One region of the Exiguobacterium sp. SH0S2 genome, then DNA from elsewhere that is predicted to be linked to it. Evidence: riboswitches for the same ligand, from Rfam matches in the RefSeq annotation. Region 1 holds a riboswitch; each other region holds the start of a gene.
What was found. A riboswitch is a leader RNA that binds a small molecule or an ion and turns the genes downstream of it on or off. The one in region 1 is predicted to bind S-adenosylmethionine.
Positions count from the first base shown of each region.

Region 1 (4,899 bases):
CGAGCATGACTTGCCAATCTACATTAGGAAACATCGCTTTCTACCTCCACTTCCACTGCCTGCGATCGGATTGAGGCGATGGCCCGCTCGACTTCAGCCGGCTCTCCGATCAATTGGATGAATAGCGTTCCGAGCGCGCCGACTTGCGACTGCGTCACGTTACCGCCGATGATGTTGAAGCCGATGTCGTGCTGTTTCAACACTTCCGATAAAATCGGCTGTTCGGCCGTCTCGTTCAAGAACTTGAGTTTGACGATTTGGCCACTCGGATAACGTGCTTTCAAATGCTCGAACGTGAGCGACATGTCGTCGACGGCACCGATCTGTTTGACGAACTCTTTCGTGATCGGCTGTTCCGGATGTTGGAACACGTCCGCGACTTGGCCGGTCTCGACGACTTTCCCTGCCTCCATGACGGCGACGCGATGACAGATTTTTTGGATGACGTGCATCTCATGGGTGATGAGGACGATCGTCAGTCCGAGTTTCTTATTGATGCTGACGAGCAGTTCGAGAATCGAATCGGTCGTCTTCGGGTCGAGTGCGCTCGTCGCTTCATCGCAGAGGAGCACGTCTGGATTTGTAGCGAGCGCGCGGGCAATCCCGACTCGCTGTTTTTGACCGCCCGATAGTTGCGACGGATAGCTGTCTTCACGTCCGGCGAGACCGACGAGATCGACGAGCTCTTGGACGCGGCGTTTACGTTCACTGGCCGGTACCCCAATCAGTTCGAGCGGGAAGCTGATGTTCTCAGCGACCGTGCGCGACCATAATAAGTTGAAGTGTTGGAATACCATCGAGACGTTTTTGCGCACCCCGCGCAGTTCTTTCGGAGTGAGCTTCGTCAGCTCGCTCCCTGCGACGACGATCTCACCGCTTGACGGTGACTCGAGTCGGTTGAGCAGACGGATGAGCGTCGACTTCCCCGCCCCTGAATATCCGATTATTCCAAAAATTTCGCCGCTCTCGATTGTGAGCGACACATCATCGACCGCCTGGACTCGACCGTTCTTCGTGTCGAACCATTTGGCCACATTACGTAATTGAATCAATACCTTTCCCTCCTGACAACAAAAAAAGTACACACGTTTGAGCAAACGTGCGTACTTTATCGGTACGGACAACGATTGCTCTCATCTTCCAAGGTTCTCACCTTGCTGGAATTAGCACCATTTCGGATTGCTCCGCGGTTGCTGGGCGTCATAGGGCCAGTCCCTCAGCCTCTCTTGATAAGAGTGTTGTTTATTCGATTAGCTTTATAATAGCGACACATTATTTTCATGTCAAACTATTTTGTGCGAAAAATCAAAAAAAGGTGCCATCCGAGGATGACACAGAACGTAGCACCTTGAGTCACGGAAGGACAACCCATAGATGAAACTCTTTTGCCCGATCAGAGTGTTCATCCTTATATGGGGGATTCAAGCCATCCATCACTCGGCCTTAGAACGTACCATGCGGTTACGCGGTAGGTGTCCCTGCGCTTGATTTTTTTGGGGGACAATCGAAGGGAAGGTCCACCTAAAAGTCGCGTAAAGTGATGCACCGGCTGTTCTAAAACGTCTTGATGGCTGGAGAATCTCGTCCTATATTGTGTTCAAGTAAGATGTTGTAATGAATATACCATTCGTGAACTTTCTGTGTCAACTGATTATTTAAAATTTTCTGATTATTCTAATCATCCTATCTCATTTAACGAAAGATAGGACGTGCTGCACGTTTTGGAACGCATATAATCGGTCTTCGACTTGGCCGTCTTTAAGCTTTAACAGCGCCGGGACGCTCATGACTTGATACGCTTCTAACTCTTGCGGGATAAAGTTGGCGTCCTGCTTGTCAATCGCGAGTGTCGGGTCGACCGCTTCGACGACGGCGAGCATCCGCTCGGCCACAGCGCATGTTCCACACATCGGGGCGTATATATATAACAATCCGTCTGTAATCATTGTTCTCACCTCTTTTATAAGTATATGAATGTGAGCCGATCTGTTCAAAAGTTGTGCTCACCCCACGAATTTTCTGAATCGTTCAACATTTCCTGTTGACGCTTCACGAAAAGAGGCATAGTATGGTCATTAACTTTAACGCTTTCGTACATAACAGCGTATACGTAGAAAAGGACAGGTGAATCGACTTATGACGGAACAAACGAAACTGACAGGCAAACAATTTTTGATGAACGTATTGAACGGACTCAGTCTCGCTATTTTAATCGCCCTCATCCCGAGCGCATTGCTCGGTGAATTAACGAAAGCCATCTTACCGTATTTTCCGTCTTTGCAGTTCATCTTAGACGCGACGACGATCGCGATGCGCCTACTCCCGGTCATCATCGGTGTCACCGTCGCGATGCAATTCGGACGCTCGGCGCTCGAGGCCGGGACGATCGGTATCGCGACCCAGGTCGGGAGCGGCGCTATCCGTATCGAGGAAGGCGCGTTCCTCATGGCGGGAATCGGCGACGTCATCACGGCCGGCGTGACCGCCGCCTTCGCGACATATATGGTAATGCAGCTGTCGCCACGCTTAAAGACGTACACCGTCCTCGTTTTACCGATGACGGTCATCGTCATCGCCGGCGGAATCGGCATGTTCTTACTCACGTACATCTCACAGATCACGACGTACATCGGCACCGTCATCATGACGATGACTGAACTCCAACCGATCGTGATGGGCATGTTGATCGCGATGGCGTTCTCGCTCATCATCGTCTCCCCGATCTCGACAGTCGGGATCGCGACGGCGATCAGTCTGTCCGGTGTTGCCGCCGGGGCCGCTAACCTCGGCGTCGTCGCAGCCGGTTTTGGTCTCGCTATCGCCGGGTGGCAGATGAACGCGACCGGGACGTCGCTCGCTCACTTCCTCGGCTCACCGAAAATTCAAATGGCGAACTTCGTCCGTCGTCCGATCATGATGCTGCCGGTGCTCGCGAACGCGGCCATTCTCGGGGCGCTCGCCGGTATCCTTCGTATCGAAGGAACACCGATCAGTGCCGGATTCGGTGTCTCTGGACTGATCGGACCTGTCAACGCCCTGCACTTGATGCCAGGCGGCTTCGCGCTCTGGAACGTCATGCTCGTCATCGTCTTGTTCGGCCTCATTCCGGTGACGCTCGGGATTGTCTTCTACCGACTGTTCAACCGGACATCACTCATCCAGCCTGAACATTACCGCCTCGACTTCGACTAAATCAAAAAATCCCGGCTTCTCATAAAGAGAAACCGGGATTTTTGTTAGCCTTGAATCATCGCTTCATATTCTTCGGCTGACATGAGTTTGTCGACGTCCGTTGAATCGTTCAACTCGACTTCGATCATCCATGCGCCTTCGAACGGTGCTTCGTTGACGAGTTCCGGCGAATCCGCGAGTGATTCATTCACCGCCGTGATCTTCCCAGAGATCGGTGCGTACAGTTCAGACACCGTCTTGACCGATTCGACCGAACCGAACGGCTCGTCGAGCAAAATCGTGCCGCCGACTTCAGGAAGTTCCACAAACACGATGTCCCCTAGTTCGCTTTGTGCGAAATCCGTGATCCCGATGCGGGCAACGCTTCCGTTCACTTCAACCCATTCGTGTTCTTTTGAATAACGTAGATTTGCAGGTACTTTGCTCATCATGACTTCCCCCTCAAATAAATTAGACTCACATGTGTATTATAGCACTTAGCCCCAAACGTCTGTAAATGACTTTTCTGAAAAACCGACCGTCGATTTTTGACCGTCAGTGACGATTGGACGCTTTAAAAGCATACCATTGCTGACTAAAAGCTCGATTTGTTCGTCTTCTGACAAATTCGGGAGCTTATCTTTAATGCCTTCGTTGCGGTACACTTGCCCGCTCGTATTGAAAAACTTTTTGAGCGGCAGCCCTGACTGTTGCCAGATCGACGCGAGTTCATCTTTTGACGGTGTCGCCTCGACGATATGAACGTATGTATACGCGACGTCGTTCTCCTTCAACCATTTCTCTGCCTTCTTACACGTACTGCATGGCGGATAGCCATATAGTGTCACCATTTTTATCACCTCTTATCTTTCACTTTAGCATAATCACCTCACTCAATTCACGCCTCGAGCAAGCGTTCAATTTCTCGCTTCAACGTCGCATTGACCGGATGTCTTGTTTCGATATAGCGCAGCATCGCCGCGGCCGCTTCGACCGACTTGCCGTAACCTGGCAGCCACTCGTCGAGCCCGGCGACGAGCTCCGGGTACCGTATCTCGACCCGGCGCGTCGGATTGAACGGGTCGCCCGTCTCTCCATGTGCTTTCAACACGTTGTTGACGGCCGCGACTTGGATGAGTTCGAAGCCGGCGAGCTTCTCTCCGCGTCGTTCACGGAGCAGACCGACGTACAGGTTCGTCAGCGCCTCTTCGTAGCAGTACGCTGCGTCTCGGACGTCCGTGACGAGCTTAGGCGTCGCAAACGATTCGAGCGCTTCCTCCCGCTTCCAGACGATCCGTCCCGGAGTGTAGGCAATGTGTGGCATCTCAGGCAAATCGAAGACGGCGAACTCGGCGTAAATACCGTCCGCATACATGACTTTATGGCCGTCTTTCGTGTTTTGGAACTGGTAAGCGATCGGTTCAACCTCGAGCCAGTCCAAGTTGTCGATGAAGCGGGTTTTTCGTCCGTCTTCGACGATCAAAAAGAAATCGAGGTCGGAGTAATCATCGAGCCGCTCTGTCTCGAGGCCAATCGAACCGAGGGCGAGCAGCATGAGCGCCCCTTCTTTTGTCGCGACTGATTCCCCAATCCTTTCCATCCGTTCCAACAGCTGATCACGTCTCATGAACATTCCTCCTTTTCCTCATTGTACGTTCTGATCAAGCGAAAAAGAAAGGGCTGACCGCGTCCGGCCAACCCTTCTTGTTCGAAAAATTTGATTACACG
Region 1 covers NZ_SJVB01000003.1:353,432-358,330, forward strand. The annotation lists gene EVJ21_RS10430 (methionine ABC transporter permease) at 1-34, opposite strand, end outside; gene EVJ21_RS10435 (methionine ABC transporter ATP-binding protein) at 24-1,052, opposite strand; SAM riboswitch class I at 1,131-1,236, opposite strand; gene EVJ21_RS10440 (thioredoxin family protein) at 1,689-1,946, opposite strand; gene EVJ21_RS10445 (PTS sugar transporter subunit IIC) at 2,137-3,192, shown strand; gene gcvH (glycine cleavage system protein GcvH) at 3,237-3,620, opposite strand; gene EVJ21_RS10455 (arsenate reductase family protein) at 3,669-4,022, opposite strand; gene EVJ21_RS10460 (hypothetical protein) at 4,070-4,798, opposite strand; gene EVJ21_RS10465 (acyl-CoA dehydrogenase family protein) at 4,893-4,899, opposite strand, start outside.

Region 2 (4,899 bases), on a different contig from region 1:
ACAGAACAGAAGAAAGCGCTATTCTACGGTTTATTAGGAGCGTTCGTCTTCCGCTTCATCGCATTATTCTTAATCTCGTTCTTAATCAACGTCTGGCAAGTCCAAGCACTCGGTGCCCTTTACTTGATCGGGATGAGCGCGCGACATCTATATATGACGTATAAGGCGCGCAAGATGGATCCAAGACAAGACCTCGCTGCCGAGGCGAAAGAAGAGACGGCAATTACCGAGAAGCCGGTCACGAAAAAAGAGTTTTGGTGGACGGTCGTAAAAGTCGAGTTCGCCGACATCGCTTTCGCGGTCGACTCGATCTTGGCAGCGGTCGCACTCGCAGTCAGCTTGCCGCCGCTCGGTCTTGGAGAGATCGGTGGAATCGACTCAGGTCAATTCTTCGTCGTCTTGACGGGTGGACTCATCGGGGTCATCTTGATGCGATTCGCGGCCCGCGTCTTCGTGAAGTTGCTGCATCAACGTCCGACACTGGAGACGGCCGCCTTCCTCATCGTCGGCTGGGTCGGTGTGAAGTTGACGGTACTCGTCCTCGAACACCCTGGCTTCAAGGAATTGATTGCCGGTACACCGTTCGCGTTCATGGGTCTTCCAGACGGTTTCGTCCACTCGTTAGGTTGGACACTGTTCTTCTGGTCGGTCATGGTTGGGATTGCTGTTTGGGGTTGGTTCTCTTCCAAACCGACAGCGGTCAAGCATTAAAAAAAATCCTGTCTTTCGCGTATGCGGAAGGCAGGATTTTTTGTTAGGCAGTCACGTCTTGCTTCTCGTAGATCGGCACCCAGCCTTCTGTTGTCACGAAGATGCGGACGGCGACGACTTGGCGGTCGTCTTGGAGCGTGAAGTAGTGGCGCGTGTTCACCGGGACCGAAATCAAATCGCCCGGATTGAGTTCGATGTTGAAGTAGCCACGTTCGGCGTCGTCGATGGCGAAGATGCCGTGCCCGCTGACGATGAAGCGGACCTCGTCGTCCGTATGATGGTGTTCCTTTTGGAAGTTGACAAGCAGTTCGTCCAAGTTCGGTGTCGCGTCAGACAGCGAGATGACGTCGGCCGTTTGATAGCCGCGGCGCTCCGACACGTCTTGAATCTCGTCACGGAACGTTGCGAGGATGGCTTGCTTGTCGTCGTCCGTCAGTTCGTAGTTTTCTTGAAGCGCGATCGGAAGTTTAGCGATGTCCCACTGCTCATACAGGATACCACGCGATTCTAAAAATACGTTCACTTCAGTTTGGTCGACGAGACGCTCTTCAGTTTGTTGAAAATAGACAGTTGCCATAGATAGTTCCTCCTTATGAATGGACGCCTAAGGCGCGTAGTTTTAGCGTGTAGCTGAACAAAAATTCGTATGCTTCTAAATAGCGCTTCGCCGCAGCCGGCGTCTCGCCCCAGACCGTGATGCCGTGATTACGGATGAGGACGGCACCGGCGCTTGAATGGACGTGAGGCGCGAAGGCGGCCGCGAGCGTCGGGATGTCGGCATGATTGTCGATGATTGGGACCCGGACGACCGCGTCCTCTTCCCAATACCCGAGTGCCTTGATGATCTCTTGCCCCGTGAAGACGACCTCACCGTTCACGGCATGGAGCTCGGAGATGACGTTGTTGTCGACCGTATGTACGTGGAGTGAACACGCCGCCGCGGTCTTGTTGAACACCTCGACGTGTAACAGCGTCTCAGCGGACGGTTTACCAGTTTGTTCGCCAAGTAACCTGCCGGCCGCGTCGACGAGGACGAAATCGTCCGCGGTCCGTTTTCGTTTATCGCGTCCGCTCGCCGTGACGAGGAAGGTCAGCGGGTCGTCGGAGACACGAATCGCCAAATTGCCACTCGTTCCGGGGAACCAGTCGCGCGCGGCGAGTTCGTCTTTAATGTCGGCGAGTTCAAGCCAACGTGCGGTCACGCTCATACGTGCACCTCCTTCATGTGATGGGTGATGTCGTCGAACGTCTCGAACGGGGCGTAGGCGATGCCTTCTGCTTCACAGAGCGTGATGAGTTGCCCACGGGCGTAGACGAAATCGGCCCGTTTGGCGATCTCGAAGTCGGTCACCGAGTCACCGATGACGATCAAGCGATCAACGGGATCGACGATCGTCCGGGCGATTGTCGGTTTGCAGCAACCACAATCATTCGTGCAATGCGCGTCACAGGCGTAGGGCCAGTCGACGCGTACCGTCTCGCCTGAGAAGTCGGCGACGTTACAGTAGATGTGGTCCGGCGCGACGTGGTCTTGCAAGATCGGGTGCACGAAAAAGTCCATGCCGCCGCTGACGACGTCGAACTTCCAGCCATGTTCTCGGATCTCTTCCAAAAATGCTGGGAAACCTGGGCGCAAGGTGATGCGGTCCAGCAAGTAGTCACGGTACGCCGAAGCGTCAGCGCTCGGCAACAGCTGGAACATCTGCCCGACCCCGGAGCGGATCGAGATGTCTTGAGCGAGCACATCGTCTTTGAGCGCGTGCCATTCGGGCGGTGCGAACGCCCGCATCAAAGCGATGATGTTGTCCTCGGCCGTGATCGTCCCATCGAAGTCACACAAGATGTGAATCGTCATTGTTTTGACCACGCCTTTAACGCGGCCTCGAGCTCGTTCGTCTGGCTCGCCACGCCCAATACTTGCTCAATCGCTTGTCGGAACGCCCGGGCCCCGGCGGCCGCGCCGTCTGGGTGACCGTGGATGCCGCCGCCGGCGTTGATGACGACGTCTGTGCCGAAATCACGGATGATGTCCGGGACGAGCCCCGGATGGATGCCGGCCGACGGGACCGGTAGAATCGGCTTCGCCCAGTGCGGCCGAGCACTGCTATCCCGAATCGCGAACGCCTCATCGGATGGTGTCGCAAGTGAACCGTATGGGGACGGGAACAGCGTCAAGTCGGCCCCCGCGAGGCGGATCAATTTTCCGAGCAAGAGCGAGTGGCTGATCGAGCCGGTCAAGGCGCCGGCGAACGCCGGGTGCGCCAAAATCGGGACGTTAATTGTTGGATCGCTCGCGAGTTCGCGGAGTGTGTCGAGCCCGTATGTATAGACGTTGAACAACAGTGCCGTCGCGCCCGCCTCGATCAAGCGGAGCGCTTGGTCACGCAGCCCGAACACCGGACCGCTGAGCGTGATGGCATAGAGCGAACGTTTCCCGGTCGTTTCGAACTGTTCTTGGATGACGGCCGCTCCGATTTTAGCTCGTTCAAGCGACGGAGTGAGCGGGTTGTCGTATAGGATTTCATCATCTTTGACGATGTCGATGCCGCCGGCGAGCTGGTCTCGAAGTTGCTGTTCTAAGAAGCGTAAATCACGGCCGATGATCCCTTTAAAGATGCTCATGACGAGCGGGCGATCATGGACGTCGAGCAACTCACGAACGCCTTGAACACCGAACTTTGCTCCGGGGAATTCAGATGCAAGCGTTTCGGGTAACGTTAAGTCGATCAAGCGTACCGAGTCATCGAGCGATAATTTCCCGAACGTCGTCGTCAAGATGGATGAGAAGTCGGGCGTGACGTTATGGAGCGGATAACGGATTGTGAAGCGGCTCGTCGTTTCCGTATGCGTCGTTGAGACGATCTCGCCCCGATACGCCTTTAATTGTTCTTGCTCTAGGTGAGGCAGTTCCGTCCACGTGCCGACGGTCAGTTCGAGGGCGATTTTCTCGGCGACAGTCGCGACGCGGTCCGTCCGGCTGATTTCATATGTGGCAGTAATACTCATGTTCGTTCCTCCTTCCGGTCAAACAAAAAATGACCCCATGCCGAGGCAAGAGGTCATCATAAAAAAATGAACTCTTATCTCTCAGCTTACGCTGCAAGAATTAGCACCGTGCCCAATCGGGTCGGTTGCTGCGACATCATCGGGCTTGTCCCCTCCGTCTGCTCTTGATAAGAATGTATTTTGAAGTTGTGAAATTTAATTGAATTTTGTCACACAATATCCGGTTCGTCAATTCCTTTTTTTGAGAAAAAAAGTTTGAGTTCGTTGTTACCATATATGCATAAAAAAAGTGACCGTTGCTCCAGCAAATTGCCGTTGACAAAGGTGGGGTCGAGTCCGTATTATTCATCACAACAAGTTCACACAATCGAATACGACACTCTTATCGCGAGTTGGCAGAGGGAATTGGCCCGATGACGCCGCAGCAACCGACCAGTAGGCACGGTGCTACATCCACCAGACATACGTCTGACAGATGAGAGGAACAACCGTTACGGCTGTGCCTCTTTCTCGCGGAGAAAGGGGCTTTTTTTGTGGGGAATATACCGAAAGGGGAAACAGACATGGCTTATCAACCATTTACAGAACAGACAGTCGTCGAGCACGTCAGAACGTTAGGGTTACTCGAAGATGGGGGCATCGCGCATTGCGAGGAGATCGGGGACGGCAACTTGAACCTCGTCTTCCGCATCCGTCAAGGCGAAACGAGCCTCATCGTCAAGCAGGCGCTACCGTATGCGAAAGTCGTCGGCGAGAGTTGGCCGCTCACACTTGAACGGGCGTGGATCGAGCAGCTCGCGTTGCGCGAATTCGCCAGCGTCGTCCCGCGTTTCGTCCCGGTCGTTCTCGGCAGTGACCGGACGCTCGCCTACACGATTTTAGAAGACTTGTCCGACTTTGATATCGTCCGGACGGGCTATTTGGAAGGGAAAACGTATCCTGAACTTGCCCGTCACATCGGTGAGTTTTTAGGACAGACGTTGTTTGAGACGTCCGACTATGCGGCCGGCCCGATTGAGAAGAAGCGGAAAGAACGGGATTATTACAACCCGGAACTATGCGATATCACTGAAAAACTGATCTTCACCGATCCGTACAAAGATGCCGAATCGAACAACATCGAAACCGCGCTCCGTCAGGACGTCGAAGCGCTTTGGCGTGACCAGAAATTGAAAGTGGAGG
Region 2 covers NZ_SJVB01000002.1:605,976-610,874, reverse strand. The annotation lists gene EVJ21_RS07800 (TerC family protein) at 1-711, shown strand, start outside; gene EVJ21_RS07795 (cupin domain-containing protein) at 755-1,288, opposite strand; gene EVJ21_RS07790 (methylthioribulose 1-phosphate dehydratase) at 1,302-1,919, opposite strand; gene EVJ21_RS07785 (2-hydroxy-3-keto-5-methylthiopentenyl-1-phosphate phosphatase) at 1,916-2,566, opposite strand; gene EVJ21_RS07780 (2,3-diketo-5-methylthiopentyl-1-phosphate enolase) at 2,563-3,717, opposite strand; SAM riboswitch class I at 3,789-3,891, opposite strand; SAM riboswitch class I at 4,097-4,199, shown strand; gene mtnK (S-methyl-5-thioribose kinase) at 4,281-4,899, shown strand, end outside.
Region 2: another riboswitch for S-adenosylmethionine. It lies ahead of EVJ21_RS07780 (2,3-diketo-5-methylthiopentyl-1-phosphate enolase); the one in region 1 lies ahead of EVJ21_RS10435 (methionine ABC transporter ATP-binding protein).

Region 3 (4,899 bases), on a different contig from region 1:
AACAATTAAGCGGTCTTTTGCCTGGCTTCTTCAGCGCTAACATATCTCCCGAGACGCCAATAGATGAGACCCGACAAACAACTTGCCGCCCCGACAAGGATGAGGGCGATGTGCCCGGCGCGTTGGTCGAGGAACAGGCTGGCCATGAGCGGTGCGGTCACGCCGCCGATCAACCATTGGATGCTGGCGGCCCCGTTATAGGCACCGCGCATGTTCTCGGGGGCGATCATGGCGATGAACGTCTGTTGGACGGGCGACATGATCATCTCGCCGAGCGTATAGAACGCGTATACGGCGAGCAGGATACCGACGAGGACGAGGTACGGGGTACCGAGCGTATAGAGGAGCCGCGGCACGACCGCAATCAACATCATCCCGATCCCGAAAATCGTCGCCCCGACCAGCATGACGTTGCCGAACGGTTTGCGCCCGAGTTTTGAGGCGATCGGGAATTGGAACAAGACGACCATGATGCCGTTCAAGGCGAGCAGATAGGCGAACGGGTTCTCGCGGTCGGTGAACGACGGCATCGACTCTTTCAAGAACAGCGGCAACATGCTCTCGATCAGCGAGAAGCCCATCGAGATGAAGACGCCGGCGAAGATGAAGACGAGAAAGACTTTGTCGTTGTAAAAGACGCGTAAGACGTCACGGTTCGACGGTGTCTCCGCTTCGGTCGTCTCTGGGAGCGACTCGCGGATGAAACGTCCGAGAACGAGCGCGTACAAGGCGAAGACGAACGCTGCCGTGAAGAAGATGTACTGTCGGTCGATGAACAAGACGGCACTGCCGAGCAGGGGACCGAACGCCGCCCCGATATTATGCCCCATCCGTAAGAGACCGAACGCCTCGTTCATCTGTTCCGGCTCGGTCACGTCGGCGACCATCGCGCTCGCTGCCGGGTGGAACAGCGAGTTCGTCAAACCGAGCATGGCGTTCAAAAGGAGCAGCGGCCAAAACGTTTCCGCGAAAGCGAAACCGATGAGCGCGACCGCATCACCGAGGATGGCGGTCATCATGACCGGTTTTCGACCGTATAAGTCGGCGAGACGTCCGCCGACGACCGAGCCGATGAGCGCCATGATCGGTCCGGTCGCTAAGATGACGCCGACTTGGACGTAGCTGTCGAGCTTGTCGCTGTAATAGAGGACGAGGAACGGGGCGATCATGAACATCATGACACCGGTGATCGTCTCGCCGAGGAAGCGAATCCAAATGTTACGGTCGAGCCGTTTGAGTGATTGAATCATGCGTTTCACCTGCTTCTACAAAATAAAAGGGACGAAGGATGCACGGAGGCATACTCGTCCCTACTTGCTTATGCACGCCTCGGAAGACAGGCGGGTGACTTCAGTTCATGAAACGGAAGACCCCGACCTGTCAGTATGAAATTGGATACGATGTGGCTGCGTCATGACTGACATGGCGGGTCCTCCTTTCTGAAAGTTTACTCTTCGTTTCAACTGTATGACAGATTCTTGAAATGTGTCAACATATTTTGACTTGCGTCATAACAGTTCATTTAAATTCTTGCGGGTGAGCCGATAATCGATCAACCGGGACAAGACGACTTGAATCATCGCGGTCACGGGTACGCTGATGAACATCCCGACGAGGCCGAACAGGCTCCCCCCGATGATGATCGATGTGATGACCCAGAACGGGGTGATCCCGACGCTGTCGCCGAGAATTTTCGGGCCGAGCCAAAGTCCGTCGAACTGTTGCAGCAAGAAGATGAACAACAAGACGAGCAGGGCCGTGAACGGGTCGTAGAAGTAGGTGATGATGAACGCCGGGATCATCCCTAAGAGCGGCCCGACGTATGGGATGAAGTTCAGCACCCCGATGATGACACCGAGCAAGAGCGCGTACGGCGCGCCGATGATCAAGAGCCCGATGACGGCCATCACGCCGATGATGAGACAGTCGAGCGACTTTCCGATGATGTAGCGTTTAAAGATATAGTCCATCTCTTGGAAGATGTCGATCGTCGTCTTCGCCGAGGCGACCGGGAACATCGCGTACAGTAGACGCTTGAACATCCGGGCGAACACTTCCTTGTCTTTCAACAAGTAGATCGAGATGACGATCCCGATCAACAAGTTGATCAACGTCATCGTGAAGCTCGACACGTAACCGACCGAAGACACGACGGCCGTCTCGACCCATCCGGAATACCGTTCCTCGAACCGGTTAAAATCGATCGCTTGGGCGATCGTCGCATTATACTCCTCGACATACGTTTTCAGCTGCCCGAGAAAGCCATCGATTTGGCGAATATAAAACGGGAGCTCCTCGATGAGAGACGCGACGCTCGAATAGATGCGAGGGAACAGCGTCACCGCTGACACGACAAGGATCCCGATGAACGTGACGTAGACGATCAACAAGCCTTGGTAGCGCTTCAAGTGGAACCGCTCTTCTATATAGGATAGGACGGTGTTGAGGAGCAGCGCGATGGCGATCCCCATGATGATCGGCGTCAACAGCTGAAACGCATACTGCATGACCCGAGAGATCGTGTCCGGCTCGCTGATGACTTTCCATAGGACGAGCAGAATCAGCCCGATCACGCTTAACTTCCATATCAATTGACGGTTTAGTTCCAATGGTCTATCCCCTCATGCTGTAAATTTTGCAGAATAACGTTCACCTTTTACTATGAACGTTTTTTTACCGGGATTCAATAGCGGTAAGGAATTTTTGAAATAAGGATTGACAAGGTTGGTAACGTTTGGTTTACTAAATGACATATTACAGAAATTATCAATTGCATATAAAAACACTTTCTATCAAGAGAAGCGGAGGGACTGGCCCGATGAAGCTTCAGCAACAGATTGTTTCAATACTGTGCTAATTCCAGCAAGGTGACCTTGAGAGATGGAAAGGTGGTTGTTTGAATACGTCCGTATCTCGACACCCCTTTCCTCGGAAAGGGGTGTTTTTGCATAGGAGGACTATTCATGACAGACAGACGCTCGAAGTTACTTAAAACGTTACCACCCCAGCATTTCGTCGGACTCGCCGCTGAAGTCGCCGCACTCGAGCGTTCAGGCCGCGACGTCATCCGGCTCGGCCAAGGAACGCCCGACTTGCCGACACCGGCCCCGATCTGTGAGGCGTTGCAGACGGCCCTGCTCGACCCGGCGACACACCAATACGGACCGTTCCGGGGACAGACGCGCCTGAAGCAAGCGGTCGCGACGTTCTACCAGACCGAATACGGCGTCGCGCTCGATGCCGAGACCGAAGTGGCCATCTTGATCGGCAGCAAGTCGGGACTCATCACGCTCCCGCAATGTGTGCTCGAGCCAGGTGACGGCATGTTGCTCCCGAACCCGGGCTACCCGGACTACATCTCGGGGGCGCGTCTCGCCGGTGCGGTCGTCCACGACCTCGTCCTCCGGGAAGAGAACGGCTATCTTCCTGATTACGAGACGCTCGATCCGCAGGGAGCGCGACTCATGTATTTGAACTACCCGAGCAATCCGACCGGCGCCGTCGCGTCGCCCGCGTTCTTTGACGACACGGTCCGGTTCGCGAATAAGCATGACCTCATGGTCGTCCACGACTTCGCGTACGGCAGCATCGGTTTCGACGGGCACGTCCCGCCGAGCTTCCTGCAGACGCCGGGTGCGAAAGACATCGGCATCGAGGTGTATACGATGTCGAAGGCGTTCAACATGTCCGGCTGGCGGGTCGCTTTCGCCGTCGGCAACCGCGACATCATCGAGGCGATCAACACGTATCAAGACCACGTCCATGTGAGTGTGTTCTCGGCCATCCAAGAGGCGGCCATCGCCGCGCTCGAGTCGCCACGTTCGCTCCGGGACGACTTGTCACGGTTGTATGAGGCCCGCCGCGACCGGCTCGTCGACGGGTTACGTCAGGCCGGATGGGACATCACGGCCCCGAGTGGCTCGTTCTTCGTCTGGGCGAAAGTGCCGGACGGGGACGCAAAATCGTTCTCGCATAAGCTGCTCCACGAGGCAGGGGTCGCCGTGACGCCGGGCTATTTCTTCGGCTCAGAAGGCGAGCGGTACGTCCGGTTCGGGCTCGTCTCCGCCGAGCCGAAGATCGACGAGGCCGTCGAGCGGATCGAGAAACTGTTCGCGACGTATGAAGAGGTCCGGGCATGATCCGCCAAGCCGTGCTCGAGTACGACCATGCGGATGACGGGCTCGAGCGGCTCGATGAATTGATCGCTGGCCGTCGTGCTCACGTGCTGCGCGGGCAGAACGGTTTTGACGTCGTCAAGCGTGTCCTGCCAGCGATCACTGCCTATCCGACATCGCTGTTCCGTGGCGAATGCACGGACGCCGAGGTCGAACGGCTCCGTTTGAAGGATGCGGACGTCCTCCTTGCCGTCGGTGGGGGCAAGCTCGTCGACACGGCGAAACTCGTCGCTTACCGGCAAGGTGTCCCGCTGATCGTCATCCCGACGCTCGCCTCGAACTGTGCCGCCTTCACACCGCTCAGCGTCATCTATGACGAGCACGGCACCTATGACCGCTACGACGTGTTTCGCGTCGTCATCGAGCGGGTCATCGTCGACGCAAGGGTCGTGACCGACTCGCCGTACGACTACTTCCGGGCCGGCGTCATCGACACGGTCGCCAAGTTTTACGAGGCCCGCTATTTGAGCGGCGACAGTTCGCCTGATGCCGGCGTCAATACCGGTCTCGCCTTGGCCGAGCAATGCGGCCGGCTCGTCGAACTCGACTTGAGTGAGTCCAGTTTCACCGCGTATGGGCCAGAGACCCGGTTCGCGGTCGATCACATCCTTGCCGTCGGCGGTGCCGTCGGTGGTTTCGGGGACGCCGGGACACGCGTTGCCGTCGCCCACGCTGTCCACAACGCGCTCAGCCGCTTCGAGTCGACCCATCCGTTCTTACATGG
Region 3 covers NZ_SJVB01000001.1:123,781-128,679, forward strand. The annotation lists gene EVJ21_RS00650 (MDR family MFS transporter) at 6-1,250, opposite strand; gene EVJ21_RS00655 (AI-2E family transporter) at 1,509-2,609, opposite strand; SAM riboswitch class I at 2,787-2,887, shown strand; gene EVJ21_RS00660 (aminotransferase class I/II-fold pyridoxal phosphate-dependent enzyme) at 2,964-4,139, shown strand; gene EVJ21_RS00665 (iron-containing alcohol dehydrogenase) at 4,136-4,899, shown strand, end outside.
Region 3: another riboswitch for S-adenosylmethionine. It lies ahead of EVJ21_RS00660 (aminotransferase class I/II-fold pyridoxal phosphate-dependent enzyme); the one in region 1 lies ahead of EVJ21_RS10435 (methionine ABC transporter ATP-binding protein).